2 regions of the Allobosea sp. Tri-49 genome follow, and region 2 is predicted to be linked to the other one. Evidence: riboswitches for the same ligand, from Rfam matches in the RefSeq annotation. Region 2 holds a riboswitch; the other holds the start of a gene.
The links. A riboswitch is a leader RNA that binds a small molecule or an ion and turns the genes downstream of it on or off. The one in region 2 is predicted to bind thiamine pyrophosphate.
Positions count from the first base shown of each region.

Region 1: another riboswitch for thiamine pyrophosphate. It lies ahead of BLM15_RS03470 (ABC transporter permease); the one in region 2 lies ahead of thiC (phosphomethylpyrimidine synthase ThiC).

Region 1 covers NZ_CP017946.1:698,190-712,320, forward strand. Annotated here, with positions in the region: gene BLM15_RS03435 (helix-turn-helix transcriptional regulator) at 24-1,022, opposite strand; gene BLM15_RS03440 (hypothetical protein) at 1,267-2,064, shown strand; gene BLM15_RS03445 (acid phosphatase) at 2,114-2,941, shown strand; gene BLM15_RS03450 (DUF1254 domain-containing protein) at 2,993-4,000, shown strand; gene BLM15_RS03455 (NIPSNAP family protein) at 4,135-4,461, opposite strand; gene BLM15_RS03460 (MFS transporter) at 4,569-5,786, opposite strand; gene BLM15_RS03465 (ABC transporter substrate-binding protein) at 5,964-6,923, opposite strand; gene BLM15_RS03470 (ABC transporter permease) at 6,967-7,710, opposite strand; TPP riboswitch at 7,811-7,907, opposite strand; gene BLM15_RS03475 (TenA family protein) at 7,967-8,614, opposite strand; gene BLM15_RS03480 (hypothetical protein) at 8,674-9,843, opposite strand; gene BLM15_RS03485 (glutathione S-transferase family protein) at 10,028-10,660, shown strand; gene BLM15_RS03490 (VanZ family protein) at 10,692-11,093, opposite strand; tRNA gene BLM15_RS03495 (tRNA-Asn) at 11,181-11,255, opposite strand; tRNA gene BLM15_RS03500 (tRNA-Cys) at 11,446-11,519, shown strand; gene BLM15_RS03505 (hypothetical protein) at 11,605-11,916, opposite strand; gene BLM15_RS03510 (protein-L-isoaspartate O-methyltransferase family protein) at 12,167-12,808, shown strand; gene BLM15_RS03515 (TolC family outer membrane protein) at 13,027-14,131, shown strand, end outside.
Region 2 covers NZ_CP017946.1:4,055,411-4,069,541, forward strand. Annotated here, with positions in the region: gene BLM15_RS19560 (dipeptide ABC transporter ATP-binding protein) at 1-83, shown strand, start outside; gene BLM15_RS19565 (polysaccharide deacetylase family protein) at 104-997, shown strand; gene BLM15_RS31915 (OmpA family protein) at 2,153-3,349, shown strand; gene BLM15_RS19575 (hypothetical protein) at 3,473-3,754, shown strand; gene BLM15_RS19580 (hypothetical protein) at 3,837-4,037, shown strand; TPP riboswitch at 4,141-4,244, shown strand; gene thiC (phosphomethylpyrimidine synthase ThiC) at 4,322-6,199, shown strand; gene thiO (glycine oxidase ThiO) at 6,205-7,206, shown strand; gene thiS (sulfur carrier protein ThiS) at 7,175-7,372, shown strand; gene BLM15_RS19600 (thiazole synthase) at 7,377-8,147, shown strand; gene BLM15_RS19605 (HesA/MoeB/ThiF family protein) at 8,162-9,133, shown strand; gene BLM15_RS19610 (hydroxyethylthiazole kinase) at 9,174-9,938, shown strand; gene thiE (thiamine phosphate synthase) at 9,935-10,603, shown strand; gene BLM15_RS19620 (hypothetical protein) at 10,604-12,310, opposite strand; gene BLM15_RS19625 (hypothetical protein) at 12,518-12,829, shown strand; gene BLM15_RS19630 (proline racemase family protein) at 12,836-13,858, opposite strand; gene BLM15_RS19635 (fumarylacetoacetate hydrolase family protein) at 13,855-14,131, opposite strand, start outside.

The DNA of each region.
Region 1 (14,131 bases), 2.6 Mb from region 2:
GCCCTTTTTGAACGAGGTGCCGCTTAGCCGAGCCGCGACTGCTCGCGAAACTGACGCGGCGTGATGCCCGTCATCCGGCGGAAGGCGCGGCTGAAATGCGCCGGATCGGTGTAGCCGGAGGAAAAGGCGACGTCGATGATCCTGCAATCGGTGTCCTGCAGCAGCCGGCTCGCATTCTCGTACCTGACGGTGTCAAGGATGTCCGAGTAGGACAGGCCGATCAGGGCGAGCTTGCGCTGAAGCGTCCGCGTGCTGACGCCCGCGATCTCGGCGACGTCGGCAAGAGCCGTGGTTCCCTCGTCGAGGTAAGCCGGCAGCATCAGCTTGAGCAATTCGACGATGTCGTAGGCGGAAGGGCCGTCCTCCTGGTTCCGCGTCGGCGCAAACGAGGCGGCCGAACGGTTGGGGAGGCTGAGGAGCGCGATCGGCAGGCTGATCCAGGCCGCATGCTGGCCTGACAGGAACCGGACATTCGGCCAGGAGGATCGCGTCGCCGGGCTTGGCGCATAAGACGATTCAAAGGCGATCGCCGTCGGCATCCAGCCCGGCCCTGCGAATTGCCTGATGATGTAGACCGAGAAGATATTCTGGATCCATTGCGCGTGTTTCAGATGCAGGAGCCCGGTCCCGGCAAGCCTGCTGCAGACCCGCACATGATCCGCGTCATGTTCGATCCACATGCTCAAAATGGTGTCTTCCCTCGACGCCCAATAGCAGGCGTGCCGGAGCGCAACGAGTAGCGTCGGTGAATGCGCGATCAGGGCCCGGGTCTCTTCCCTCATATGCGAGAAATGCAGGCGCTGGGCAGCGAGAAAGCCGAAATCGTCGATGCCCTGGATTCTCTGAGCGGTCTCGACGAAGCGTAGTGCCGGCAGGAGCGGCAAATAGAGATCGCTCTTTTCGGCGAGAGACGATGGCAGCCGGGACCGCTCAAGGAGCGTCTCCGTCGGGGCGCCGATATCGTCGAGGATGCTGACGAAGGGCAGCAGGAACTGGCCGCGCGTCAGGGGGATATCAGCCATCGGACCTCGCCGCGATCATCGCGTTGATGCTTTTCGCAAGGCCGAATCCCGGAGGATTCGCGGCTGGCGGAGGGAGAGAATAGCCGGTCGCGATTGGCGCGAAATGGCAAGACGGGCAGGCGGCCCATGCACGAAATGCTTGCAACGATCGTCGCCGGCCGGTCGGGCCGCGATCGCGTGCTGCACTGAGCCGGAGCGCTCGCGCAGGTGCCGGTAGGCCGGGCAAGGCAGGGGACAAGCAGCAATGTCAGGCGAAACGGCGCGCGATCTCGCCATCGGGGTGATGGCGGTTTGCCTGTGCGGGCCGGCCTGGGCGTCCGATCTCCCGCAGCCCGCCACGCGTCCGGCACCCGTACTCGCGCCCGGACCGAGCTTTTTCGTCACTAGTTATGTCTGGGCGACGGCGATCAACGGCAGGAGCGCGACGCTGCCGCCGCTGCCGGCGGCGGATATCAATCTGCGCTTCCGTGATGTGCTCAAGGAGCTCAACGGCGCGCTGATGGCAGCTGCCGAAATGCGCATCGACCGCTGGAGTGTCCTGGTCGACGGGCAGTTCTCGCAGGTGACGACCGGCGGCAATCTGCCCGGGCCCTTCTTTTCGGCGCTGAAGCTGCGCTCGCAGAGCACCACCGTGCAGGGCTCCGCCTTCTATCGCGTTTATGAGGACACCGTCCTCGCGCTCGACGTGGGCGGCGGCGTCCGATTCTGGAACCTCAACACCAAGCTGGAGGTCCTGCCCGGGCTCGCCAATCTTCGCATCGACCACCGCGAATCCGAGATGTGGGTCGATCAGATCGTCGGCGCCCGGCTCGGGATCCAGCTCGGCGGTCCGTGGAGCCTGACGGTGGCGGGCGATATCGGCGGCTTCGGCGCCGGCTCGCGCCTGACCTGGCAGGGCCTGGGCAGCGTCAACTACGCCTGGAGCGAAAGCCTGACGCTGAAAGCCGGCTACCGGGCGCTCCATGTCGATTATCGCGATGGCGGCTTCTCGTACGACGTGACGCAGCACGGCCCCGCCGTTGCGGCGACATACCGGTTCTGACCGGGCGGCCTTCATGAGTTCAGCCAGGTCGAAAGGAATGGGAATGTCGATGACTGGGACTACGGTGCGGGCCGCAGGCGCTTCTGTGTTGATGCTGCTCGCGATCTGCGGGCAGGCCTTTGCGCAATCGGCCGAAGTGCCGCCCAAGGTCACCGACCCGCATTTCAAGATCGCGCCGGGCTATCTCAAGCAATCCGACCTGCCGAACAGCCTGGTCCTGCTCGGCCCGCCGCCCGAGGCGGGCTCGGCGGCGCTGGCCCGGGACGAGGAAGCGCGCAAGGCGACGCTTCCCCTGCGAAACACCGCGCGCTGGAAGCTCGCTCATGCCGACGCCGATCTCGCCTTTCCGCAGGCTGCCGACAATTTCTCCTGCGCGATGGGTGTGAAGATCGACAGCAAGCGGACGCCGCGCCTCTATGCGATGACGCAGAAGATGCTGTCGGATTTCGGCCTCTCCACCTATGGCGTGAAGAACAAGTATAACCGGGTTCGCCCCTTCGTGGTGCACAACGAAGCGACCTGCCGGGCCGATCAGGAGGCCATTCTGCGGAGCGACGGCTCCTACCCGTCCGGCCACACGGCGGCAGGCTGGGGCTGGGCCCTCGTGTTCGCGCAGATCAATCCCGAGCGCGCCGATGCGCTGCTCAAGCGCGGCCTCGAATTCGGGCAGAGCCGGGTGATCTGCGACGCGCATTGGCAGAGTGATGTCGATGCCGGGCGGATCATGGGCGCGGCGACCGTCGCGCGGCTGCAGACCGACCCGATTTTCCTCGCCGACCTCAAGGCCGCGAAAGCGGAGGTGAAGGCCGCGAAGGCGAAGCGGATGCTCCCGGCATCCGAATGCGCCGCGGAGACCGCTGCGCTGTCTGCGCGGTAACGACGAGCAAATCGACCAAAGACACCAATGAGGTACCGTTCAATGCGAATGATGTCGGTCTACAGCCTGGGTTTCCTGGTTCTCGCGCCATGCGTGGCGTTCGCCCAGCCGGTTCCAGTCAATCTCGACAACTTCAAGCGAGCCGAGAGCGATTTCTATATGCGCAAGACGGCCGACGCTGGCGCCTTCGGCAAGTTCGCCCATAGCAGGACGCCGACGCCGATCGACAACCAGCCGGTGGTCCGGATGAACCGGGATACGCTCTATTCCCAGGCGCTCTTCGACCTCGATGCCGGCCCGGTGACCATCACCCTTCCTGATGCCGGCAAGCGCTTCGTCTCGATGCAGGTCATCAGCGAGGACCATTACACCCCGATGGTGGTCTACAAGCCGGGCCGCACGACGCTCACCAGGGACAAGGTCGGCACCCGCTATGTGTTCGTTGCGGTCCGTATCCTTGTCGATCCCAACGACAGCAAGGACCTCGCGCAGGTTCACGCTCTGCAAGATGCGCTGAAGGTGGAGCAGAAGTCGGTCGGCAAGTTCGAGGCCCCGAACTGGGACCTTGCTCAACAAAAGAAGATCCGTGACGCGCTCGAAGCGCTCTCCGCCGCATCATCGGGCAGCTTCATCAACGCGTTCGGCCCGAAGGGAAAGGTCGATCCGGTCATGCACCTGCTCGGCACGGCAGCCGGCTGGGGCGGCAACCCCGGCAAGGATGCATCCTACCCCTCATTCACCCCGGCCAAGAACGACGGCAAGACGGTCTACAAGCTCAGGGTCAAGGATGTCCCCGTCGACGCGTTCTGGTCGATCAGCGTCTATAACGACAAAGGCTTCTTCCAGAAGAACGAATACGACGCCTATTCGGTCAACAGCATCACCGGCAAGACAAGCGCCGATGGCGCGATCGACATCCAGTTCGGCGGCTGCGACGGCAAGATCGCGAACTGCCTGCCGATCACGCAGGGGTGGAATTACACATTCCGGCTCTACCGTCCTCGCGCCGTGTTCCTGAACGGCACATGGAAGATGCCGGAGGCGCAGCCTGCATCGTAGACGGTACCAGTACCGCGACGAACCCCGGACCGTTGCCGCGACTGCGTAACCGCAAGGGCTTCAACTCAACTGACAGCAAGGGCGACGTCGCCCTTGCTGCTTTTGTTTTGGCATAGGCAAGCGTCTGTCCAGGCTTACTTGACCGCGGAGAAGGCCGTCGGCGCCAGAATCTGGCTGACGATGTTGGCAACGATCTGGCCGTCCGCTTCACTCTTGATGCGCACCTCGGTCCACTCCGGATCGGTCGCGAACGCCGTCCATTTCGTCTCGCGCTCGGCGAGCGATTCCCAGGCCAGGAAATAGGTCAGGTCCTGATTGGACTCCCCGATCAACGTGGTGAAGAAGCCGGCTTGCCGGATGCCGTGCTTGTCCCACAGCTTCAGCGTGGCCTTGTCAAAGCGGTCGAGCAAAGCCGGAAGCCGGCCAGGCAGGCAGCGATACACGCGCATTTCGTAGATCATTGAAACTCACGTCCTGTTGTTGTTCGTGTGGCACGCAATGTGCCGCAACGCTGGCTTGCCCCGATTGAGTGGCCCGACCTCGGTCCTGCTGGCGGCGGTAGCGAATTCTATCCCCGCCGGTGCTCGACCTTCGGTAGGAACCAGGCGAGCAGGCCGATTGCCGGCAGGAAGGCGCAGATGCGGTAGACCGCCTCGATGCCGATCCAGTCGGCGACTTCGCCGAGGATCGCCGCCGCGAGCCCGCCGAGGCCGAAGGACAGGCCATAGAACAGTCCGCCGATCAGGCCGATCCGGCCCGGCATCAGCTCCATCGCGTAGATCAGGATCGCGGCGAAGGAGCTCGCCATGATCAGGTTGATCACCACCGTCAGCACGCCGGTCCAGAACAGGTCGGCGAAGGGCAGCAGCAGCGAGAAGGGCAGGGCGCCGAGGATCGAGAACCAGAGGATGCGATTGCGGCCGACCCTGTCGCCGATGATGCCGCCGGCGAGCGCCCCGACCGCAGCGGCGGCGAGGAACAGGAACAGCATCAGCTGCGATGCCTGCACCGAGACGCCGAACTTCCCGATCAAATAGAAGGTGTAATAAGAGCTGAAGCTCGACGAGTAGGCGTTCTTCGAGAACAGCAGGATCACCAGGATGGTGATCGCGAAGGCGATCTGGCCCTTGGAATGGGTGGGGGCCGCGGGCGCGGCAGCCGCGACCTTCACGGGTTTCGGGGCGGCCGCAGCTGCCTTGCTCAGCTCGGCATAGCGGCGCGCCGTCCAGACCATCAGGATCATGGCGAGCAGGGCCGCGGCCGAGAACCAGGCGACGCTGGTCTGGCCGCGCGGCACGATGATGAAGGCGGCGAGCAAGGGGCCGAGCGCGCCGCCGCTCTGGCCACCGACCTGGAAGATGCCTTGCGCCAACCCTTGCTGGCCACCCGAGGCGTTGCGGGCCATGCGGGTCGCCTCGGGATGGAAGATCGAGGAACCGAGCCCGACGCAGGCCGCAGCCAACAGCAGCAGCGGATAGCTGCCGGCATAGGCGAGGCCGATCAGCCCGGTCAGCGTGCAGCCCATGCCGACGACCATCGAATAGGGCATCGGGTTCTTGTCGGTGTAGTGGCCGACGAGCGGCTGCAGCAGCGAGGCGGTGATTTGAAAGGTCAGCGTGATCAGGCCGATCTGGCCGAAATCCAGCGCGTAGGCCGTCTTGATGATCGGATAGATCGCCGGGATCAGCGACTGGATCATGTCGTTGAGCAGATGCGTCGCGCTGAGCGCGAACAGCACCGGCAGGTCGGCGCGGCGGGTGGAGGCGATCGGCTTGCTGACGTTCATGCGGGTGATTTCGCCGGGCGCAGCTGCGATGGCGGGCGAGGGCCCGCCTTATGGCCGCGAAGCCGGCTCATAGCATCGCGATAGGCGCCGAACCCAGAGCGGCACGCACAGGGCCGCTCTGATGTGGGCGCGGGGTGGCTCGCGACGGCAGATGGGCCTGCCGCCGCGACCCGCCCGTTATTTCACCTCGCCCGCGATCTCGGCGAGCGCCGGGGCCTTGGTGATCAGGCCGCGCTCGACGAGGAAGGCGCCGAAGCGCTCATAGCGGCGCTGGTCGAGGGCGCGCGGGCGCTTGGCGAAGCGCGGCAGGGTGTCGGTCCAGGCTTGGCGGTTGAGGGCGTCGTCGAGATTGGGGTGGGCGGCGATGAAGAGCTTCCAGGCCTCCTGCGGGTGGTTGGTCAGATAGAGCGCCGCCTTCTCGATCGCATCGAGGAAGCGCGGCAGGCGGTTGTCGGCGAGGGCATCACGGCGGGTGATCAGGATCAGTTCGTCATAGGCGGGAACGCCGTGCTCTTCGGGATAGAAGGCCGTGCCGGGATGGCCTTCGAGCTTCAGCTGCGTCAGCTCGAAATTGCGGTAGCCGCCGATGGTGGCATCGACCTTGCCGCCGATCAGCGCGGCCGAGAGCGCGAAGTTGACGTTGACCAGCTTGACGTCGTCGAGCTTGAGGCCGGCCTTGGCCAGCATCTGGCCGAGCAGGGTGGTCTCGGTGCCCGAGACGGCATAGCCGACCGTCTTGCCCTTGAGGTCGGCGAGGGACTTGATCGGCCCGTCGGCCTTGACGATGACGCTGTTGAGCGGCGTCTCGACCAAGGTGCCGACGCGGACGATCGGGATGCCGGCGGCGTGATCGAGATAGAGATTGGGCTGGTAGTGGATGCCGATATCGGCCTGCCCGGCTGCGACCAGGCGCGGCACGGCGGATGGGTCGGAGGGCGGTACCATCGTGACCTCGAGCCCGGCCTCCCTGAACAGGCCGAGCTGCTGCGCGACGACGAGCGGCGCATGGTCCGGGTTGACGAACCATTCGAGCATCACGGTCAGCTTGTCGGCGGCGCGGACCGGGCTGGCGAGGCCGGCGGCCAAAGCGATGCCGGTGGCGAGGAGGGCGCGTCTGGTGAGGGCGCGGAGGGTCATCGGGCGAAATCCTTCTGCGTGATCGGCTTGAAGCGGGGCAGCGTCATTGCTCGCTCGCCCAGGGAATGAGGTGCGGGCCGAGCGTGTCGACGAGATGGCGCAGGACGAGGCTGAGCACGGCGAGCACGGTCATCGCGGCGAAGACCGTGTCGGTCTGCATGCGGGCATTGGCCTGGACCATGACGAAGCCGAGCCCGGCCGAGGAGCCGACCCATTCGCCGATCACGGCGCCGAGCGGCGCCAGCGGTGCCGCGACCCGCAGGCCTGAGAGCAGGCTGGGCATGGCCAAGGGCAGGCGGACATAGCGCAGCGTCTGCCAATGCGTTGCTGTCGTCAGCGCGGTGGCGTCGATGAGTTCGGGGTCGGTTCGGCGCAGGCCATCGGTGAAGGCGGAGGCTACGGGAAAGAAGATGATGATCGTCGCCATGATCACTTTCGAGCCCATGCCGAAGCCGAACCAGACGACCAAAAGCGGCGCGATGACGAAGACCGGGAAGGACTGCAGCACCAGCAGCACCGGCCAGAGCAGGCGCCCGAGCCGCGGCAGCGCCACGATGGCGAGCGCCGTCAGCGCGCCGAACGCTGAGCCGAGCACGAAGCCGAGCGCCATCTCGGCCATGGTGGTCAGGCTGTGGCTGGCAAGAAAGGCGGGCTGGCGTTGGAAGGCGGCGGCGACCTCGAGCGGCGAAGGCAGGATGTAGCGCGGCGGCCCGAACAGCCAGATCGCGCCCTGCCAAGCCAGCAGCAGGACGAGGATGGTGCGCAGCGCCGGAGCGAGCGCGGCCATCATGGGCTTTGCGCCGGAAGCTAGGCTCCGCTCTGTCGCGTCCTGCGTCGTCAAGGCTCGCCTTTCCGGTGGAAGGCGGGCACGGGGATAAGCACTGACGAGGCTGCCCCGAGCGACTCCCTCCGCCAGCATGATCTGGTTCAGGTTCGAAGGGTGCTTCTCAGCTCACCTTGCGGCGAACGCCCCCGTCTCTCGTAAGCCCTTGTGGCAGAGCGGCTCGCGCCTGTCACGTCTGCCTCAGGCGAGACGGGGTCGATCAGGCTTCGCCGTCATAAGCCGAGTCGAAGAAGGCCTTCTCCAGCGCGACGGTGCGCAGGAAGAAGTCCTGGCTGGTCTCAGCCTCGCCTGGTCCGACGCGGTCGAGCTCGGCCCGCAGGAAGCCGACGAAATCCCGGAAATCGGGATTGTCGTGCAGCGTGACCCATTCGGCATGGACGAAGTTCGCCGGCAGAGGCTGGGACGCAGTCTGCGCCCAGTCGAGATAGAGCCATTCGGCCACGACCAGCACGGAGAGGGCGGCGGCATAGGAGCGCGTTGCGGCGGCTTCGCGCATGATTGCCTTGAAGCCGGCGGTGGGCTTGCTGTCGGGGCGCTCGATGCGCTCCTGCTCGCTGACGCCGAGCGCCGCGAAGGAACGCAGGAAATAGGTGTTCTCCTCGCCGCTGACCATGCCGATGAAGCGGCCGAAGCGGATGCGGGCCTCGAAGCTGTCGGCGCCGGCGAGCGCGGCGCCGAGCAGGGTCAGGAAGCTGTCGATGAAGCGATGGTCCTGGACCAGATAGCGGACCATGACCGCGTCGGAGACCGAGCCATCGAGCAGTTCGCGGACGAAACGGTGGCCGACGCACTGCGACCAGGCCGGCTGGCTGGCCTGGCGAAGGGTCTCGGTGAAACGCGCAGTCATGAATCGGTGCCTTCTGCTGATCGGGCTCTCCCTATCAGCAGCGGCGCCGCGACCGCACGCTATTTCAGCCGCCCCGCGACGATCTTCGCCAGCTCGCCGACGCGCGCCTTGGCCTGATCGTGCAGCGACTGATCGCGCTCGCCGCCGGAGACGCGGACATCGACCGTGGTCAGACCTTTGCGGATATGGATGCGGTTCATGATGTCGAGCGCCGCCTCGTCGCCGAGGCCCGCGACCGGTGTCTTGGCCTCCGAGACCTTGATCGCGCTCTGGAACCAGCGCTTCGACAGATCCTCGCTGGCGGCGACGTTACGGACGCTGACCTGGATCTGGTTGAGTTCGACCGTGCGCTTGCCGTCCTTTTCGACCGTGCGCTTGGCGTCGAACTGGCAGCCGATCGGATTCGGCAGGGCCTCCTGCCGGTTTTCGCGGCTCTCATGGGTGATCTTGCCCATCAGCTTGCGCGGGTCGCTCACTATCATGTCTGGGAAGGCGGCCTTGACCTCGGCCGGCGTCAGCAGGGCGCAGGCGTCGGGCCATTGCTCGGCAGGCGCGACGGAGGAGGGGCGGGTGTCCTGCGGCACTGTCACGGCGCTGTTGGCAGCGACTTTGGTCGGTGCGTCGACCATGCCGGTTCCGCCCTGCCAGCGTGCCGCCGCCTGCTTCGCCAGAGCGAGCGCGTTCGGCGCGGTCTGCTCGGAATAGAGATCGAGCGAGACGGCGTAGATCAGATCGTCCTTGCGGGCGCGGATCACGATGCTGGACGAATTGGTCTCCTGGAAGGCTTCGTCGCCGATGCCGGCGAGCGGCTCGAGCTTGAGGGTGATCTTCGGATCGCCGGCGACCTTCTCGCGCGTCGCCTTGATCGAGGCGAAGGCCTGGGCCGGGGTCTCGCGTCCCTTGGCGACACCGTCCCAGCGGATCACCGTGACCGAGGCGAAGCGGGCATGGTCCATCTTCGAGGTCGGGCTCGGCAGCTTCACCGAATACATGCAGCTCTCGGCATATTGCGGGCCACGGCTGATCGGGCTCAGCGTCGGGCCCTTCGCTGTGATGGGACGGCTGGGGAAGAGCGCTTCCAGATCGGCCTGCGGCAGCAACCGGCAGGCGTCGGGAGCCTTGCTTGCTGCAGCTGGCTCGGGAGCTGCCGTCGTCGTTGCGGTCTGGGCGAGGGCGGGTGCGGCGAGAATCAACAGCAGCGGCGTCACGAATGCGGAACGGGCGAGCATCGCATCGGTTCTCCAGGGGCGGGCGCCAGCTGCGATTGATCGCGGCGCCGTTCGGGACGGGTCAAGCTAGGTGCGATGGTGGCGCGATCATGGCGCTGCGGCAGGTCACGGCAGAGATTGCTGACACAGGCTGTCAGCCGGAGGGGTATCAATACAAACCAATTGGTATGTATGGGAGGAGACGATGATGAAGCTCTACGGATTTGGGCCCACCCGCACTTTGCGGGCGCTTTGGGGCCTGAAGGAGCTCGGCGTTCCGTTCGACTATGTCCATGTCGACCTGCTTGGCGGCGAGGCGCAGACGCCGGAATTCCTGAAGCTCAATCCCGCCGGCAAGCTGCCGGTGCTGGTCGACGGCGACAATGTCCTGCCGGAATCGGCGGCGATCATCCTCTATCTGGCCGAGAAATTCCCGGAGAAACGCCTGCTGCCGGACGATCTCGACGAGCGGGCGCAAGCCTATCGCTGGATCCTGTTCGCGATGACCGAATTGGAGCAGCCGCTCTGGCGCATCACCAAGCACAGCTTCCTCTATCCGGAGGAGAAGCGGCTGCCGCAGGACATCACGCTCGCCAGCGAGGAGTTCAGGCGCATGGCGGCGGTGCTGGAGGCCCATATGGCGGGGCGCGACTTCATCGTCGGCGACCGGATGGGGGCGGCAGATTGCGTCACCGCCTACCTGATGGATTGGGCGAACGAAGACGGGCTGCTCGACGGCTTCCCGCGACTCCAGCGCTATCTCGAACGCATGTATGCGCGCCCGACGGCGCCGCAGCGCATCGCAGAGGCCTTCGCCAGCGTGCAGCCGGCAGCATAACGGGGCAGAGGAGAAGCGGCGGGCAGGCCGCTCAGTCCTGGCGCCGCACCATCACCGGAGCGGCGACGCGCTTCGGCCAAAGCCGCTCGCACAGCGCCACGACGGCAATCCCGGTCAGGCCGCCCATGATCTTGACCAGCGCATCCAGCGCGCGGGCATGCCGGCTCGCCTCGAAATGCTGGGCGAGCTCGAGCCCGGCGGCGCCGGCGACGATGCACAGGAGAATCACGCCCTTGCGTGCCGGATAGGCTGTGGCGAGAGCCGCCGCAGCGACCAGATAGGCGGCGAAGCGTTCGATCTGCGGTCCCAGATGCGCGATATGCGGGCGAGCGCCGATCGGGGACAGGGTCGCGACGATGACGATGGCGACCGCGCTCCAACCGATCAGGGCGGCCCAGCGACGCAGGGAAAGTTCGAGCCCGAAGAGCCGCATCGCCGTCTGTCGCGCCTCCGCTGCACCAATCCGTCCGCGGCTAGCAAAAAGGGCCTAAGCGTTTGTCGCTCAAGCCCTCGAAAATGCTGGCTCCCGGAGCAGGATTCGAACCTGCGACCAATCGATTAACAGTCGATTGCTCTACCGCTGAGCTATCCGGGATCGGTGGGCGGCGTATAGCGACGCCGCCGGCCGGGTGCAAGCCTTTTGCTGGCATCAAGGCGGAGAAAATCGTGGGCGCCCGGTCTGCCCCAGCGTCAATTCACATTGCCGAGAGAGTTTCGGTTGCGGCGCGCTGCGGCATGTGGTTATACGCCCGCCGAGGAGCGCGCTTTGGGCGGCGCTCCGGGATGGCCTCGTGGCGGAGTGGTTACGCAGAGGACTGCAAATCCTTGCACCCCGGTTCGATTCCGGGCGAGGCCTCCACCTTCTTCCTGCACTGATGTTTCGGTGATTTTCGGCGGGTTGTCCCTCGGGGACGACGTCCTCGCGCCGGGCACAGGCCGACCGTTCAATCCGAGCGCCTACGCCTGAAGCGTTCCAGCAGGCCGAGGCACCAGGTCGCGAAGCGCGCCATCGGCCGCCGCAGCGGTGGAATATCGGCCGCGAGCAGCATCAATCCGAGCGGGAGCATCCACACGCCCAGAATCGGCAGGAACGAGAACACGCCGCCGAAGATGAGAGCGAGCCCGGCGGGAATCCGGACCAGGCGCGAATCGCGATGCCGGAGCCAGCGCATCGCCCGGGCGAAACGGGGAGGCAACTCGGCCTCGATCCGCTTGAAGGCGGCCCTCAGCTCATGTCTTCCTGATGGAAAGTGCATCTCGCCTCGGTCGCTGCTGTTCCAGCGAAACGCGCGGCTTGCCCAATCGTTCTCGTTGGGGCGGCGGCGCTCGTTCTTAATGTGTGCCGCACCGGGCCTTCTCCAAGGTCGGCATGCGCCGAAAGATGGATCATGGCGCCACCAGCACCCGTGCCCACCACGACGGCTTGCCTTTTGGCGTCGCCTCGCCCAAAACCCGCGGGCAGGGGTCGAGGCGCCCGCCGGGGCGCCTTCCTTTGGAGATTTGAGCATGAGCAGCTTCGCCGAACTGCGGCGCGTGATGGTCGATTGCCAGTTGCGCACCTATGACGTGACCGATCGCGCCGTGCTCGCCGCGGCCGACGCGGTGCCGCGCGAGGCTTTCCTGCCGGGCGAGCTTGCGCATCTGGCCTATCTCGACCGCCAGGAGCCGCTGCCGGGTACGAGCCGGGCCCTGCCGGCGCCGATGGTGAGCGCGCGCATGATCCAGATCCTGGATCTGCAGCCGGGCGAAGAGGCTCTCGAATATGGCGGCGGTTCCGGCTATGGCGCCGCGCTGATGGCGGCGATGGGGGCCAAGACGACGTTGCTCGAGCCGGACGAGGCTGCGCTGGCGCTGGCGCGTGCCGCCTTCGCCCAGCCGGGTGTTGCGGCCGCTGAACTGGTCGCGAGCCTGCCGGAGCACCGGCAGTTCGATGCCGTGCTGGTCAGCGGCGCCTGCGAGGTTCAACCCGAGCCGCTGTTCCGCCATGTCCGCCAGGGCGGACGCCTGATCGTGGTCGAGGGGCTGGGCCGTTCGGCGCGCGTCGTGCTCTATCGCAAGGTAGGCGAATCGTTTTCGGGGCGGCCGGTCTTCGACGCGGCGGCTCCCGTACTGCGCGAATTCCGCAAGGTGGAGGTGTTTGCCCTGTGAGTCGGATCGCTCTTCAGGGCGGTTTTCCCCAGAATGGGTAGTCCGTCGGTACTAATCACCGGCGGGAGTGTCGCATTTTTGCGGCACTGCAGAAATGAAAAGCGGCCAGTTCCTCTCGCGACATTGGCGAGGCGAGCTGCAAAGCTTATGCTTTTAGACCGAGTGCCGAGGCTGGGGCGATGCCTGGGCGTGACTAGAGTCCGCACAAGAGGCGTCCAGTGATCATAACGCGACCGACTTTGAAGAAGACCGCGAGCCGTCTGGCGATCGCCGGCATGCTGGGAGCCCTGGCCGGCTCGCCGGCGCTGGCGCAGACGATGGACGCGGCGCTGGCGCGCGCCTATTCCGCCAATCCGACGCTGAATGCACAGCGCGCCGCGGTGCGCGCCACCAATGAGAACGTACCGCAGGCGCTGTCGGGCTATCGCCCGCGCGTCACGGCCTCTGCCGATATCGGCGCCAGCATCACCGACAGCGATACCCCGTTCAACGCGCAGGGCGGCGGCAGTCCGCATAACCGCAGCACCACGCGCCTCAACCCGCGCGGCGGCGGCGTCCAGGTCGATCAGAACATCTTCGATGGCGGCAAGACCCGCAGCTCCGTCAGCCAGGCCGAATCGCAGGTGCTCGGCGCCCGCGCGACCTTGCAAAACACCGAGCAGAACGTCCTGCTCGACGCCGCCACCTCCTATATGAACGTCTTGCGCGACACGGCGATCCTCAACCTGAACCGCAACAACGTCGAGGTGCTGGAGGAGCAGCTGCGCCAGACGAAGGATCGATTTCAGGTCGGCGAGGTGACCCGTACCGACGTCGCGCAGGCCGAGGCACGCCTCTCGCAGGCCCAATCGCAGGCGATCCTGGCCGAATCGAACCTCAAGACCTCGATCGCCCGCTTCCGCCAGAACATCGGCACCGAGCCGAAGCAGCTCGCTCCTGGCCGGCCGGTCGAGAACCTGCTGCCGAAATCCCTGCCGGCGGCGCTCAACGCCGCGTTGACTGCGCATCCGGCCATCATCGCGGCGCTGCACGGCGTCGATGCGGCGGAGTTGCAGGTCAAGGTCACCGAGGCGGATCTCTATCCGGTGCTCGGCGTGCGCGGCACCGTCCAGCAGCGCTACGACAACCAGTTCTTCGGCGACAACCGTACCTCGGCCAGCGCGGTCGCGACCCTGACGATCCCGCTCTATGAGGGCGGACAGGTCTACTCGCGCACGCGGCAGGCCAAGGAGACGGCAGGTCAGCGCCGGATCGAGGTCGACACCTCGCGCGACACCGTGCGCGCTGCGGTGGTGTCGGCCTGGGGCGGTCACGAGGCCGCCA
Region 2 (14,131 bases):
CCGAGGTCTACGACAACCCACAGCATAACTACACCAAGCGGCTGCTCGCGGCCGTGCCGATGCTGCCCGAAGCGGCGGCGTGAGCGAGGACAGGAGGAACGCCATGACCGAATTGAAGCCGTGGCAATGGCCGGAGGAGACCTGGCGCGGCAAGGTCGAGCAGGTCCGTGCCGGTCGCAATCTCAAGCCCAAGGCCTGGCCCGGCGGGGCGCGTTGCGCCGTGGCGCTCTCCTTCGATGTCGACCACGAGACCAACGAATTGCGCGACGGCGGCAAGTCGGTTGGTCGGCTCTCCTGGGGCCAGTACGGCAACCGTGTCGGCATGCCGCGCATCCTCTCCATGCTGGCGCGCGAGGAGATCAAAGCGAGCTTCTTCGTGCCGGCCGTGACCGCGCTGCTCTATCCCGACGAGCAGCGCCGCGTCGTCGCGGAAGGCCACGAGATCGGCCTGCATGGCTGGATCCACGAGGTCAACACCGCCGTGCCGCCCGAGCAGGAGCGCGAACTGCATCTGCGCTCGGCCGACACGCTGGAAAAGGTCACGGGTGTCCGGCCCGTCGGCATGCGTACGCCGTCCTGGGATTTTTCCGAGGTGACGCTCGCCATCGAGCGGGAGCTTGGCCTGATCTACGATTCCTCGCTCTTCGCCGATGACGATCCCTACGAGCTAATCGAGAAGGGCGAGCCGACCGGCATGGTCGAATTGCCGGTCGAGTGGATTCGCGACGATGCGGTCTATTTCAACATGAACCGCTTCCAGGCGCTGCGGCCCTATACGGCGCCCGAGGCGGTGTTCGACATCTTCAAGCGCGAATTCGACGGCGCCTACGCCGAAGGCGGGCTCTTCCTGCTCACCATGCATCCGCACATCATCACTTATCGCTCGCGCTTCTGGATTCTCGAGGAACTGGTGCGCCACGCCAAGGCGAAGGGCGACGTCTGGTTCGCGACGCATGCCGAGATCGCGGCCTATGTGAAGGCGCAGGCGGGGCTCTGACAGACACAAAATATCGGCCGGTTGCCGCTGGGTCAGCGGAACCGTGCCCGATTTCGGCCGTTTTCGGTTCATTCGGAATTCAGGGCGCGGGGGCGTTCATCTCCGGAAGAACAACTGGAAACGGATGTCATGATGCGCACGAAAAACCTGCTCCTGCTCGGCACCCTCATCCCCGCCATCACACTGTCGCAGGGCAGTTTCGCCGCTCCATCGCTCCAGCTTGCCCAGGCTCAGTCGGGCGATGACGAGCGGCCTGATCCGCGCCGCCAGCGCCCTGGCGGGCAGGAGCGTCCCGCCCCCGGCGGACAGGAACGCCCCGGCGCTCGCCCTGCACCGGGTCAGCCGCCGGCGGCCCGCCCCGCTGTGCCGGAACGTCCGTCCGGGGTGGCCCCGAGCGCCCCGCGTCCGCCATCCGCGCCGCAAGCGGCGCCTCCGGCCGGCCGGGCCGAGCCCGAGCAGCCGCGCCGTCCCGCGCCGCCTCCGGTCCCCGCGCCGGGTCAAGTCGCGCCGCCCGCTCCGCAGGGCGCCCCGCGCGTTCCCTCGGTCGCGCCGACCACACCGCCGCGTCCCGCTCCGGGCCAGATCGCCCCGCAGCCGGCGCCCGCCCGGCCGGCCGCGCCATCGGCCCAGCCTCCCGCGCCGGGAGCGCCGGCGGGTGACGGCACTCAGCGCCGCCCTGCGTCGCCGCAGACGGCCCCGACCATGCCGCCCGCAGCTACTCCGTCGTCGCCGGCCGCGCCTGCGCGCCCCGCGCCGGGCCAGCTCGCTCCCAGTGGTAGCACTCAGCCGCAGCCCGGCCAGCCCGCGCCCGGCGCCGGCCGGCCGCCGGGAGTTCCGCCGCAGCCCGGAGCGGCTCCGTCACAACCCACCCCGCCGCAACCATCGCCGGGGCCGGCCCGCCAGCCCGGCCAAGCGGCTCCGGGCCAGCCCGCGCCGGGACAGATGGTTCCCGCCCCAGGGGCTGCGCCGAGGGCCGGCCAGCCTCAGCCGGGACAGCCTTCAGCCGTACCGCCGGTCGGCCGCACCCCGGTAGCCCCGGCGCAGCCCGGCACTGTACCTTCGCAGCCTGGCACTGCTGCACCCACGCAGACGGCTCCGTCCCAACCACCGGCCGGACCCGGCCGCCAGCCCGGCCAGGCCGCTCCGGCTCAGGCCGTGCCTGGACAGGCCGTTCCCGGCCAGCCGCCTGTCGCCCCGAATGCCGCAAGTGCGCCGAGCGTTCCTGCCCAGCCGGGAACGGTGCCGTCGCAAGCGGCGCCCGGCGTCGGCCAGCCCGGCGCGCCCTTGCGGCCGGGCGTTGCTCCCGGACAGGTGCAGCCTCCCCAAGGTCAGGCGCCGGCCGGCCAACCCGCGCCTGACCGGCAGGGCCGCCGCGGCGGCATCGGCCTTGGCGGCGCGGCTGCGATCGGACTCGGCGCCGCCGCGATCGGCGGCATCATGGCGACGCAAGGCGCGACGCGGCTCGATGATGTCCGCGGCCGGCGCGAGGAGCGCCGCGAGGGCGATGTCACCATCATCCGCGAGCCCGGCCGCACCATCATCCGCGGCGACGACGACCGCGCCGTCATCCGCTACGACGAGACCCAGCGCTTCCGCGATCTCGGCCTCGACACCCGCAGCGAGCGCCGCGGCGAGGAGAATGTGACGATCTATAATCGCCCCGATGGCACGCAGATCGTCACGGTGACCGACACCGAAGGCCGGCTGCTGCGTCGGTCGCGGCGCGAACGCGACGGCGCCGAGTTCGTGATGATCGACAACGTTCGCCGTGACGGGCCGCAAGCCCGCTTCGCCGAGGAGGTGGTGGTGCTGCCGCCGCCAGAGCTGCGCATCCCGCGCGAACGCTACATCGTCGATGCCGAGCGCGCCGACGAGCGGCTGATCTACGAGACGATCACCGCCCCGCCGGTCGCGCCGGTGCCGCGCCGCTACACGCTCGACGAGGTCCGCTACTCGCCCGATCTGCGCGCTCATATGCGCAGCGTCGACGTCGACACGATCAATTTCGACTCCGGTTCCTGGACCATCACGCAGGATCAAGCCGGGCGCCTGCGGGTGATCGCGCAAGCAGTGCGCCAGGCAGTCGAGCACGCGCCGAACGAGGTCTTCATGGTCGAGGGCCATACCGACGCGGTCGGATCGGATGTCGACAATCTCTCGCTGTCGGATCGGCGGGCGCAGTCGGTCGCCGAGATCCTGACCCGCGACTTCGGTGTTCCCGCCGAGAACCTGACGACGCAGGGCTATGGCGAGCAGTACCCGAAGGTCCAGACGCAAGGCGATTCGCGTGAGAACCGCCGCGTGACCCTGCGCCGGATCACGCCGTTGCTGACTGGCCAGAACCAGCAGTGAGATGAAGAGCGGCGGCGTGCGAGCCGCCCCGCCTTTCTCGTCGGGCCATGGAACAATCCCGGCCTGCCTGGCGTTCCTTCTTGGGGCAGGCTGGTCTTGCGCCTGCCCGACTGGAGCAATGCCATGCGCAAGAACCCATGGGTCCTCCTCGGACTGATCGCCGCCGGGCTGATCGTGGCGGACGCCGCCGCCGCGCAGTCCTCCCCGCCGCAACTCCAGCGTCAGCGCGCCCCCGGTGTGCCGATCGCGCCGAATGCGAGCGAGGTGCAGAAGCTCGAGCTACGCTCCGATCGCGTCGAGGCAAGGCGCGAGCGTGAGCGGCTGGCGCGAGACCGTTCGGGGCCGCCGGAGCCGAACCGCGAGATTCCGATGCCGAAGCCGGTGCCGTCGATCATCGCGCCTTGATCGGAGCTGGCCTTAAAGGTCGCCATTCCGGATTCAGATTCGGGTAAGGCTCGCCACCTATGGTCGTGGCGAGGAGCCTGCCATGAGCGAAATGTCGGTCGCGATCGCGCAAAGCCTGGTCAGCATGAAGTCGGCTGCGACGCAGCAGGCGCTGCAGCTCGAAATGGTCAAGCAGAACGCCGATTCGGATCAAGCTCTGGTCGCCATGCTCCAGCAGGCTGCCGAGCAGCAACAGGCGACGCTCCCCGCCGGCCAGGGCGGCAATCTCGACATCACTGCCTGATTTTCCGACGTCTCCACGTGTAATGCTCACCGCGCATGGCCGCGCGGCGCAAAGCCGTGGTCCTTTGCCAGTTGCGCAGAGATCGGGACAGTTCTAACCTCCGCCTCGTTCCGAGGGGTGCTCGCAAGAGCTGAGATGGCCTGATGGCCGAACCCATCGAACCTGATCCGGGTCATACCGGCGGAGGGACTGGAACGCGGCTGCGCCACAAGTGCATCCGCAGACAGCGACTGGACCGTCAGACGCCCCGGATCTCCTGAACCTGAGAGGGAGGAGATCCTAAGATGAATGCCCACACCAAACCCCAGAAGAACAGCGTCAAGGCCGCGCCGCAGTCGGTGACAACCGGCCCGATCATCGGTTCGCGCAAGATCTATGTCGCGCCACCCGGACATCCCGAGATGCGGGTGCCCTTCCGCGAAGTGCTGCTCACCACGGATTCCGAGCCGCCGGTGCGGATCTACGACCCCTCCGGCCCTTTCACCGAGACCGACGTCTCGATTGATCTCAATGCCGGCCTGCCGCAGCCGCGCCGCGCCTGGCTCGATGCCCGCGGTTTCCAGACCGTGCCCGGCCGCGCTGTCACCGCCGCCGATAACGGCCATATCAGCGAAGCTCAACTCGTGCCGGCCTGCCCGGCGCAGCGCCCGATCCTCGAGGCGAAATCCGGCCAGATGGCGACGCAATACGAGTTCGCCCGAGCCGGCATCATCACCCCCGAGATGATCTATGTCGCGCATCGCGAGAATCTCGGCCGCGCCGCCATGCTGGAGGGCGCCAAGGAACGCCATGCCGATGGAGAGAGCTTCGGCGCCTCGGTGCCGGAATTCGTCACGCCGGAATTCGTCCGCGACGAGATCGCCCGTGGCCGCGCCATCATCCCGGCCAACATCAACCATCCCGAGCTTGAGCCGATGGCGATCGGCCGCAATTTCCTGGTCAAGATCAACGCCAATATCGGCAATTCGGCCGTGACCTCCGGCGCCGCCGAGGAGGTCGAGAAGCTGGTCTGGGCGATCCGTTGGGGTGCCGACACGGTGATGGACCTCTCCACCGGCCGCAACATCCACAACATCCGCTCCTGGATCCTGCGCAACTCGCCGGTGCCGATCGGCACAGTGCCGATCTACCAGGCGCTGGAGAAGGTCGGCGGCGATCCGATCAAGCTCGACTGGGAGGTCTTCAAGGACACGTTGATCGAGCAGGCCGAGCAGGGTGTCGACTACTTCACCATCCATGCCGGCGTGAGACTGCCTTACGTTCCACTCACTGCATCTCGGGTCACCGGCATCGTCTCGCGCGGCGGCTCGATCATGGCGCGCTGGTGCCTGGCGCATCACAAGGAGAGCTTCCTCTACGAGCGCTTCGACGAGATCTGCGAGATCATGCGCAAATACGACGTCTCGTTCTCGCTCGGGGACGGCCTGCGGCCCGGCTCGATCGCGGACGCCAATGACCGCGCCCAGTTCGCCGAGCTGGAGACCTTGGGCGAGCTCACCAAGGTCGCCTGGGACAAGGGCTGCCAAGTGATGATCGAGGGCCCCGGCCATGTGCCGATGCACAAGATCAAGGAGAACATGGACAAGCAGCTGCGCGAATGCGGCGAAGCACCGTTCTACACGCTCGGACCGCTGACCACCGACATCGCGCCGGGATACGACCACATCACCTCCGGCATCGGTGCGGCGATGATCGGTTGGTTCGGCTGCGCCATGCTCTGCTACGTCACGCCAAAGGAGCATCTCGGCCTGCCTGATCGCGACGACGTCAAGACCGGCGTCATCACCTACCGGATCGCCGCCCATGCCGCCGATCTCGCCAAGGGCCATCCGGCCGCGAAGATTCGAGACGACGCGGTTTCGCGTGCCCGCTTCGACTTCCGCTGGGAGGACCAGTTCAACCTGGCGCTCGACCCGGACACGGCGCGCGCCTTCCATGACGAGACGCTGCCGAAGGACGCCCACAAGGTCGCGCATTTCTGCTCGATGTGCGGCCCCAAATTCTGCTCGATGAAGATCACCCAGGACCTGCGCGCCGAAGTGCTGGCGATGGGCGACAACGAGCGCGCCGCGCTGGAAGCGATGGCCTCGCAGGGGATGGCGGCGAAGTCAGAGGAGTTCCTCAAAAAGGGGGGCAATCTCTATCTGCCGGCGGCGGAGTAGAGGCCATGCGCGTCGCTGTGATCGGGGCCGGCGTCGCCGGCCTCGTGACGGCGCTCGAGCTGGCCGAGCGGGGCATCGCGGTCGAAGTGTTCGAACGTAGTGCAGCGCTCGGCCAGCAGGCCTGCTCCTGGGCCGCGGGCGGCATGCTCGCGCCCTGGTGCGAGCGCGAGAGCGCCGAGGAGGCTGTCGTGATCCTGGGCCGGCAGGCGCTCGACTGGTGGCCGCGCCATTATCCCGGCACGCGCGTCCACGGCACGCTCGTGCTCGCCCCGGTCCGCGATGCCGGCGAGCTGACGCGTTTTTCAGCGCGCACGAGCGGCTTCGAGCGGCTCGATGCCGACGGCGTCGCCGCGCTGGCGCCCGACCTCGCCGGCCGCTTCCGGCAAGGCCTGTTCTTCGAGCAGGAGGCTCACCTCGATCCGCGCCTGGCCATTGCGGCGTTGGCTGAGGCGCTTCGGGCGGCCGGCGTGCCGATCCATTATGGCGTCGAGGCTAACGAGACGGCGCTCGATGCCGATCGCATCGTCGATTGCCGAGGCCTTGCCGCCCGCGACCAGATCGGCGAGTTGCGCGGCGTGCGTGGCGAGATGCTGGTGCTGCGTACCGACGAGATCAGCCTCAGCCGCCCGGTGCGGCTGCTGCATCCGCGCATTCCGCTCTATGTCGTGCCGCGCTCCAACGGGCATTTCATGATCGGCGCGACGATGATCGAGAGCGATGATCGCAGCCGTGTCAGCGCTCGCTCGGCGATCGAGCTCTTGAGCGCCGCCTATGCGCTGCACCCGGCCTTCGGCGAGGCAGAGATCGTCGAGCTGCGCGCCGATGTCCGCCCGGCCTTTCCCGATAATCTGCCCCGCATCGTCGAGGATGGCCGGGTTCTGCGTTTCAACGGCCTTTTCCGCCACGGCTTCCTGCTCTCGCCGGCCTTGGCTCGGCAGGTCGCCGATCGTCTCCTCGCACCCCAGGAGCTGTCCCATGCAGATCATCGTCAACGGCGACACGCGTGAGGTCGCCGCCCCGGTCCTGGCCGAGACGCTGGCCGAATTGGGCTATGCCGGCGCGGTCGTCGCCACGGCCGTGAACGAGGCTTTCGTCTCCGCCGCCGCGCGGGCGCAGACGATCCTCACCGAGGGCGATCGGCTCGAGATCCTCGCGCCGATGCAGGGAGGCTAAGGCGATGGATTTCTATGGCTTCGCCCCGCGCTCGCGCCTCTTCCTCGGCACGGCGCAATATCCCTCACCGGCCGTGCTGCAGCGGGCGGTCGAAGTGGCCGGCGTCGATGTCGTCACGGTCTCGCTGCGCCGCGAGGCCGGCCGGCTCGGCGGCGGCCAGGATTTCTGGGCGCTGATCCGGGGCCTTGGCGTCAAAGTGCTGCCGAATACGGCCGGCTGCCATTCGGTCAAGGAAGCGGTGACGACGGCGCAGATGGCGCGCGAGGTCTTCGGCACACCCTGGATCAAGCTGGAGGTAATCGGCGAGGCCGATACGCTTCAGCCCGATGTGTTCGGCCTCACCGAGGCGGCGCGCATCCTCTGCGCCGAGGGCTTCGAGGTCTTTCCCTATATGACCGAGGACCTTGTCGTCGCCGAGCGGCTGGTCGAGGCCGGCTGCCGGGTGCTAATGCCCTGGGGCGCGCCGATCGGCACAGGCAAGGGCCTGAACAACCCTTACGGCCTGCGGGCTCTGCGGGCGCATTTCCCCGATATCCCGCTCGTCGTCGATGCTGGCATCGGCCTGCCCTCACATGCGGCCGCGGCGATGGAGCTCGGCTATGACGCCGTCCTCCTGAACACCGCGGTGGCGAAAGCCGGCGATCCCGCTGCGATGGCGGCCGCTTTCGCCCGGGCGGTCGAAGCCGGGCGCCTCGCCTTCGAAGCCGGGCCGATGGAGCCGCGCGACATGGCCGCACCGTCGACCCCGGTGCTCGGCCGGGCCCTGCTCGGCTGACGAGGGAGAGAACCATGACCGATCGCTATGCCCGCCAGATCGTGCTGCCGGAGGTCGGCCCCGAAGGGCAGGCGCGGCTGGCCCGCGCCAGGGTCCTCGTCGTCGGGGCCGGCGGGCTGGGCTGTCCGGTATCGTCCTATCTCGTCGGCGCCGGCATCGGCCGGGTGCTGCTGGTCGATCCCGACCGGGTCGAGGAAAGCAATCTGCATCGTCAGCCGCTCTACCGGATGGGCGATGTCGGGCGGTTGAAGGTCGAGGCGGCGCGGGCAGCGCTCGTTGCCTATAATCCCGGCGTAGAGGTCGAGGCGGTGGCGCTCAGGCTCGCGCCAGACAATGTCGCGGAGCTGGTGGCGCGAGCCGATATCGTCGTCGACGCCGCCGACAGTTTTGCCGCGACCTATGTTCTGAGCGATGCCTGCCATGACGCCGGCAAGCCGCTGGTCAGCGCATCGATCGTCGGCCTTGCCGGCTATGTCGGCGCCTTCTGCGGCGGCGGGCCGAGCTATCGCGCGGTCTTCCCCGAAATGCCGGCGCGCGCCGGCGATTGCGCCACGGCCGGCGTGCTCGGTCCGGCGGTCGCCACACTCGGCCTGCTCCAGGCGCAAATGACGTTGCTGCTGGCACTGGGCCTGGAGCCATCGCCGCTCGGCCGGCTGATAAGCTTCGACGCGCGTCGCCTCGCCTTCGGCGGTTTTTCCTTTGCCGGAGCCCCGGAACCGCTTGCAGGTTCTTTTCCCTTCATCGCGTCCTCGCAACTCGCCGCCAGCGATATCGTGGTCGAGCTGCGCGGGCTCGAGGAGGCACCGATCGCGGCTTCTCCGGACGCCATCAGACTCACGGTCGAGGAGATCGATCGCTTGTCGCTGGATGACGCTGACGGCCGGCGCATCGTGCTCTGCTGTCGCAGTGGTATCAGGGCGGCGCGTGCCGCCGGCCGGCTCAGCGCACGTGGGGCCACCGACCTTGCGCTGATGGCGCTGGGCTAGACCCGTTCCCATATCCCTTGGTGAAACCGACGGAAGCGAGATGACGAGCACCACCTTGAAGGCGTCGATGCGGACTTTGGGGCCTGAGGAGGTCGCCGATGTTCTCGCCCGTGTGGCGCAGACCCGTCCACGGGTGCAATGCCTCACCAACACCGTGGCGCAGAACATCACCGCCAATATGCTGCTGGCCTTCGGCGCGATCCCCTCGATGGCGATCCATGTCGACGAGGTCGCGGCGATGGCGGAGGGCGCCGGCGCGATCCTGATCAATATCGGCACGATCAATGCTGAGAGCGAGCTCGCCATCCCCAAGCTGCTCGAAGTGGCGCGCGATCGCGGCAAGCCTGTCGTCTTCGACCCGGTCTTCGTCGAGCTCTCACCGCTGCGCCGACATATCGCCGGACAGGTGCTGCGCCTGCCGGACATTCTCGTGCGCGGCAACGCCACCGAGATGGCGGCGCTTTCCTTCGATCTCGCGGCTGCGGAGGGCGTCACCCGGGTCACCACCGGCAAGGTCGACCGCATCGAGAGCGGCACGGCGAACTTCTCCGTCGCGCATGGCCACCCGCTGATGACGAAGGTCACCGGCATCGGCTGCGCCGCCGGCGCGTTGATCGCGGCCTGCTGTGCCGTCGAGGCCGACAAGGCAGTCGCGGCGGCGGCGGCCTTGACCGCATATGGCATTGCCGGCGAAATCGCTGCCGAACGTTGCCGCGGGCCGGGCAGCTTCGAAGTCGAGTTGATCGACGCGGTCGCAGCGATGGATGCGGCGACGCTAGCTGCACGAATGGAAACCGGACGATGAGCGTCGACATCACCCTCTACGGCATCGTCGATCCTCAGATCGCCAATGGCCGTTCCATGGCCGACATGGCGCGCGCGGCGGTCGAGGGCGGCGCGACATTGATCCAGTTGCGCGCCAAGACCGAGACGACGCGCGAAATGGTGCGCGAGGCGCGCGCCATCCGCTCGGCCCTGCACGGCACCAATGTACCGCTGCTGATCAACGACCGCGTCGACGTCGCACTCGCCTCCGGCGCCGACGGCGTCCATCTCGGCGCCGACGACATGAAGCTGGTCGATGCCCGCCGCCTGCTCGGGCCGCGCGCCATCATCGGCGCGACGCTGAAGCATGCGGGGGAGCTGCCCGAACTCGCTTCCGCGAAGATCGACTATGCCTGCATCGGCGGTGTCTTCCCGACAGCGCACAAGGATAATACCGACGCGCCGCTCGGGCTGGACGGGCTTTTGAGCCTACGCCAGGCGGCCGCGCGCGTCCTCGGTGCCTTGCCGGTCGGCGCCATCGCCGGCATCACCGCCGCCAATGCGGGCTCGGTCATTGCGGCGGGAGCCGATGGCGTTGCCGTGATCGGCGCGCTGTTCGGTGGTGACGACATCGCAGCTGCGGCGCGAGACCTCCGGCTTTCGGTCGAGACCGCCCTGTCGCAGCGGGTTGCCGCGAGCGCCTGATCAGGGCTTTACGTACAGGTCCCAGCAAGGCGCCAGCGCGACCTTGTTGCGGCCCTCGAGCGCCCGGGCGAAGTGCTTGAGGATCGCCGCGCGGATCGAGGTCAGCGGACATTTTGGCGCCAGGATCGCATCAGTCTGGCGCAAGCTCTCGATCATTTCCGTATCGAGCTTCGGATTGCTCCGGGTCGGATCGATGCCGATCGGGAGATGGCGCGGCGGCCGACGGTCGAGGAGGTAATTGAGCACATCGACGAAATCGAGCGTAAAGATGCCGTTGAACATGCGCTGGTTGGCATGCTCCCAGGCTTCGATTGCGACGATGGCCTGCTCGATCTCGAGCAGCCAGATCGCGTGGTGGTCGATCTCGGAGTAAAGGGTCAGCGAGGGCTGCTGGCCCGTCGCGGCGAGATCAGCATAGGCCGATTGATGGCTGGCGTAATGCTGCAGCATGATCGGCGCCCGCTCCGCGATATCGGGCTTGACGCTGACCCGTCCGAGCTTGCCGACATCGTCGACTTCAAGTGGGAGATAGGTCGGCGCACCGAGCGTGGCGCGGGCGCTGCGTTCGATGAAGTTCACGGCCGAGGGCGCCGCAATGACGCAGATCAGAAGCAGCACGGCGCGCCGCAGGCTGTCGTTGCGCCGGCGCCAGTCGAGCAGGAGGGCGAGCAGGATCGGCCAGAGCCCGATGAATTCGAGGCTGCCGGTGTTCTGCGTCTCGAAGAAGGTGAGCGCCAGCAAAGCAATGGCGAGCCAGCCCGCCGGTGAGATCGCGAACTCCCGCAGCCAGGCCGCCAGGCCCGCCAACCGCGTCCGCCAGGCGGCATAGGCGAGCAGGCAGATGAGGACGAGCGTTGGCCCGATCACCTCGAACTTGAATGAGGCGACCGTCAGGAAGCGCGGCAGCAGTGCGTCGGTGTTGAGCTTGAGCAGGGTCAGGATGTCGTCGATATAGGCTCGGGTCAGCCCGCCGGTCGCAAGATCGATGAAAGCGAGGGCCCCGATCGTTGCGGCGGCGGCAAGGCAGGCATCGCGAAGGCGCATCCGCCCGGTCAGGACGGCATAGCCGACAAACATCGCCCCGGCGACGGCGCCGGTGACCTTGACCAGGAACAGCGTCAGCATCAGCGCCGCGACGAGCCAGATCGTCAGCGACCGATTGCGCGCGAACATCAGCACGGCGACGAGGACATAGAGCAGCAGCGCGACATGCCGGTTGTAATGGCCGTAGCCGTCGAAGCCCGGCAGCGGATAGACCTCGTGCAGGTTGATCGGCAGCGAGGCGAAAAGCAGGAAGGGCAGCAGCAGCGCCAGCGCGAGCCCGCGTGAGGATCGTGCGACATGGAAGACGAGGATCGCCAGCAGCGGCAGCGTGATCGGCAGCAGACCCCAGTTCGCGGTCAGCAACGGATGGGCGTTCGGGAACAGCCGGTCGAGACCCGCGACGAGATAATAGCCGAGCGGGCCGACCGGGGCGAAGAAGTCGATGTTGGGGACTTGGCCCTCGCGAATGCGCTGGGCGGCGTCGAAATAGACCGCCGTGTCCCAGTAATACGACCCGAGCGGCAGGCGCAGCGGCAGCAGGAGGCCGACGAAGACGAAGGCAACGAAGGCCGCGAGCCAGATCGCGGGACTGGCCCAAAGGCGCGTGGCGACGAGCGCCTTCGCGGCTCCCGTGGCGACCGGCTGGTCCGTACTCGCGCTCATGGTCGTTCCACCGTCACGCACGGCAAGGTAGCGACAAAATCTTACCACGCTCCTTCCCGACAAGATGAAAAGCGGGTTTACCTCCAACAGGCTGGCTGTTTCCGGGGTTTGCGAGGTCATTCGGTGGCAAGACAGTTCGCACGCTCGCCGCTACTCCGGACCATGCTCCTTGGCTTTGCCTTGGTGTTGGCCGTAACGACTCCCGTCGTGGCGCAGGACCGCGCCTTTGCGGATGCCGTTCGCTACGTGCACGACAAGGTCACCGCGTGCTGGAACGTTCCGCCGGCAGCAGCGCCGACGGGCACGATCGTGCGTATTCGGTTCGAGCTCGACCGCGATGGTGGGTTGATTGGTGCGCCGGTCGTACTCGATCAGCCCTTGAAGGCGGGTGTGGCGCTTCTGGCCGAGAGCGCAAGGCGGGCGGTCATCCGCTGCGCGCCCTATGACGGGCTGAAGCGGCACGGTGCGCTCTATCCGCGCTGGCGCGAGATCGTCCTGAACTTTCGCCAACCGGATTGAGCCGGCTCAGGAGCCTGCGATCTCCGCGAAGTGTCTCGGCAGTGTGAAGCCGTGACCGAGCGGATCGTCGGCCTCGATGACGAAGTTTCCTTCGCCGGAAAGATGACTGCGGCCACCGACCTCGACCTTAACCGCACCCGCGGCCGGAAAGTCGACTGGGCCGATCACCCTTCCGGTGAAGGTGCCGCCGGTGATGCTGCGGATCCTGCGGCTCTGGCCGGCAGGGATCAGCCCCTTGGCATGATCGAGCGCCATCCGGGCGGTGACGCCCGATCCGGTCGGCGAACGATCGATCTGGCGCTCGGCGAAGACGCAGAGATTGAAGCTGTCCTGATCCGGCCCGGCCTCGTCGGTGACGATCGTGCCATAGAGGAAGCCGAGATCCGGCTCGGTCGGGTGCGTGATGTTGAGCGTCGCGCGGACCTGGTCGGTCAGCGCGCCTGCCGCCGCGACGATCTCCTCCACCGGTGTCTGCATCAGGTCGAGCCCGAAGCGAGCGGCCGGCAGGATGCAATAATAGGCGCCGCCATAGGCGATGTCGGTGCTGACATCGCCATAGCCGGGCACCGGGACAACGAGATCGCGTGCCTCGACGAAGGCCGGCACGCTCTCGAAGCTGACGTCGCCGACCTTGCCATCCTCGACCTCGCAGGCAAGGCGCAGCAGGCCGCAGGGAGCCTCGATGGCAAAGCGGGTCACCGGTTCGACGGCCTTCACCAATCCCTGCTCGATCACATAGCGGCCAAGCGCGATGGTCGCGTGGCCGCACATGGTCGAATAGCCCTCGTTGTGCGTGAACAGCACGCCGAAGGCCGCTTCCGGATGGCTCGCCGCGACCGGGATGACGCCATACATGCCGTCATGTCCGCGCGGCTCCAGCATCATTGCGCGACGCAAATGATCGTAGCGCTCGCGGGCCTGCCGGCGCTTGTCGAGGATCGCCGCGCCAGTGAGCGTGGGATACCCACCGGTGACGATACGCACCGGCTCACCGCAGGTGTGGTAGTCGATGTAGGCGAGCCGCGTCACAGCAGCCCGCGCTTGGCGAGGTTGCGCATCAGATGCGAGGCGCCGAAGCGCCAGGGCTCGCACTCGTCGGTGCGGCGCATCCGGTTCACCAGCGCGCCGAGCTCGGGGGCAGCGATCGTGACGATGTCGCCGTATTTGTGGGTGAAGCCACCGCCAACCGAGTCGCGATCCTTGATCGGCGCGAACATGGTGCCGAGATAGAGCACCGCCCCGTCCGGATATTGGTGGTGCGGGCCGAGCATCTGCGCGGCGAGATCGGCCGGGTCGCGGCTG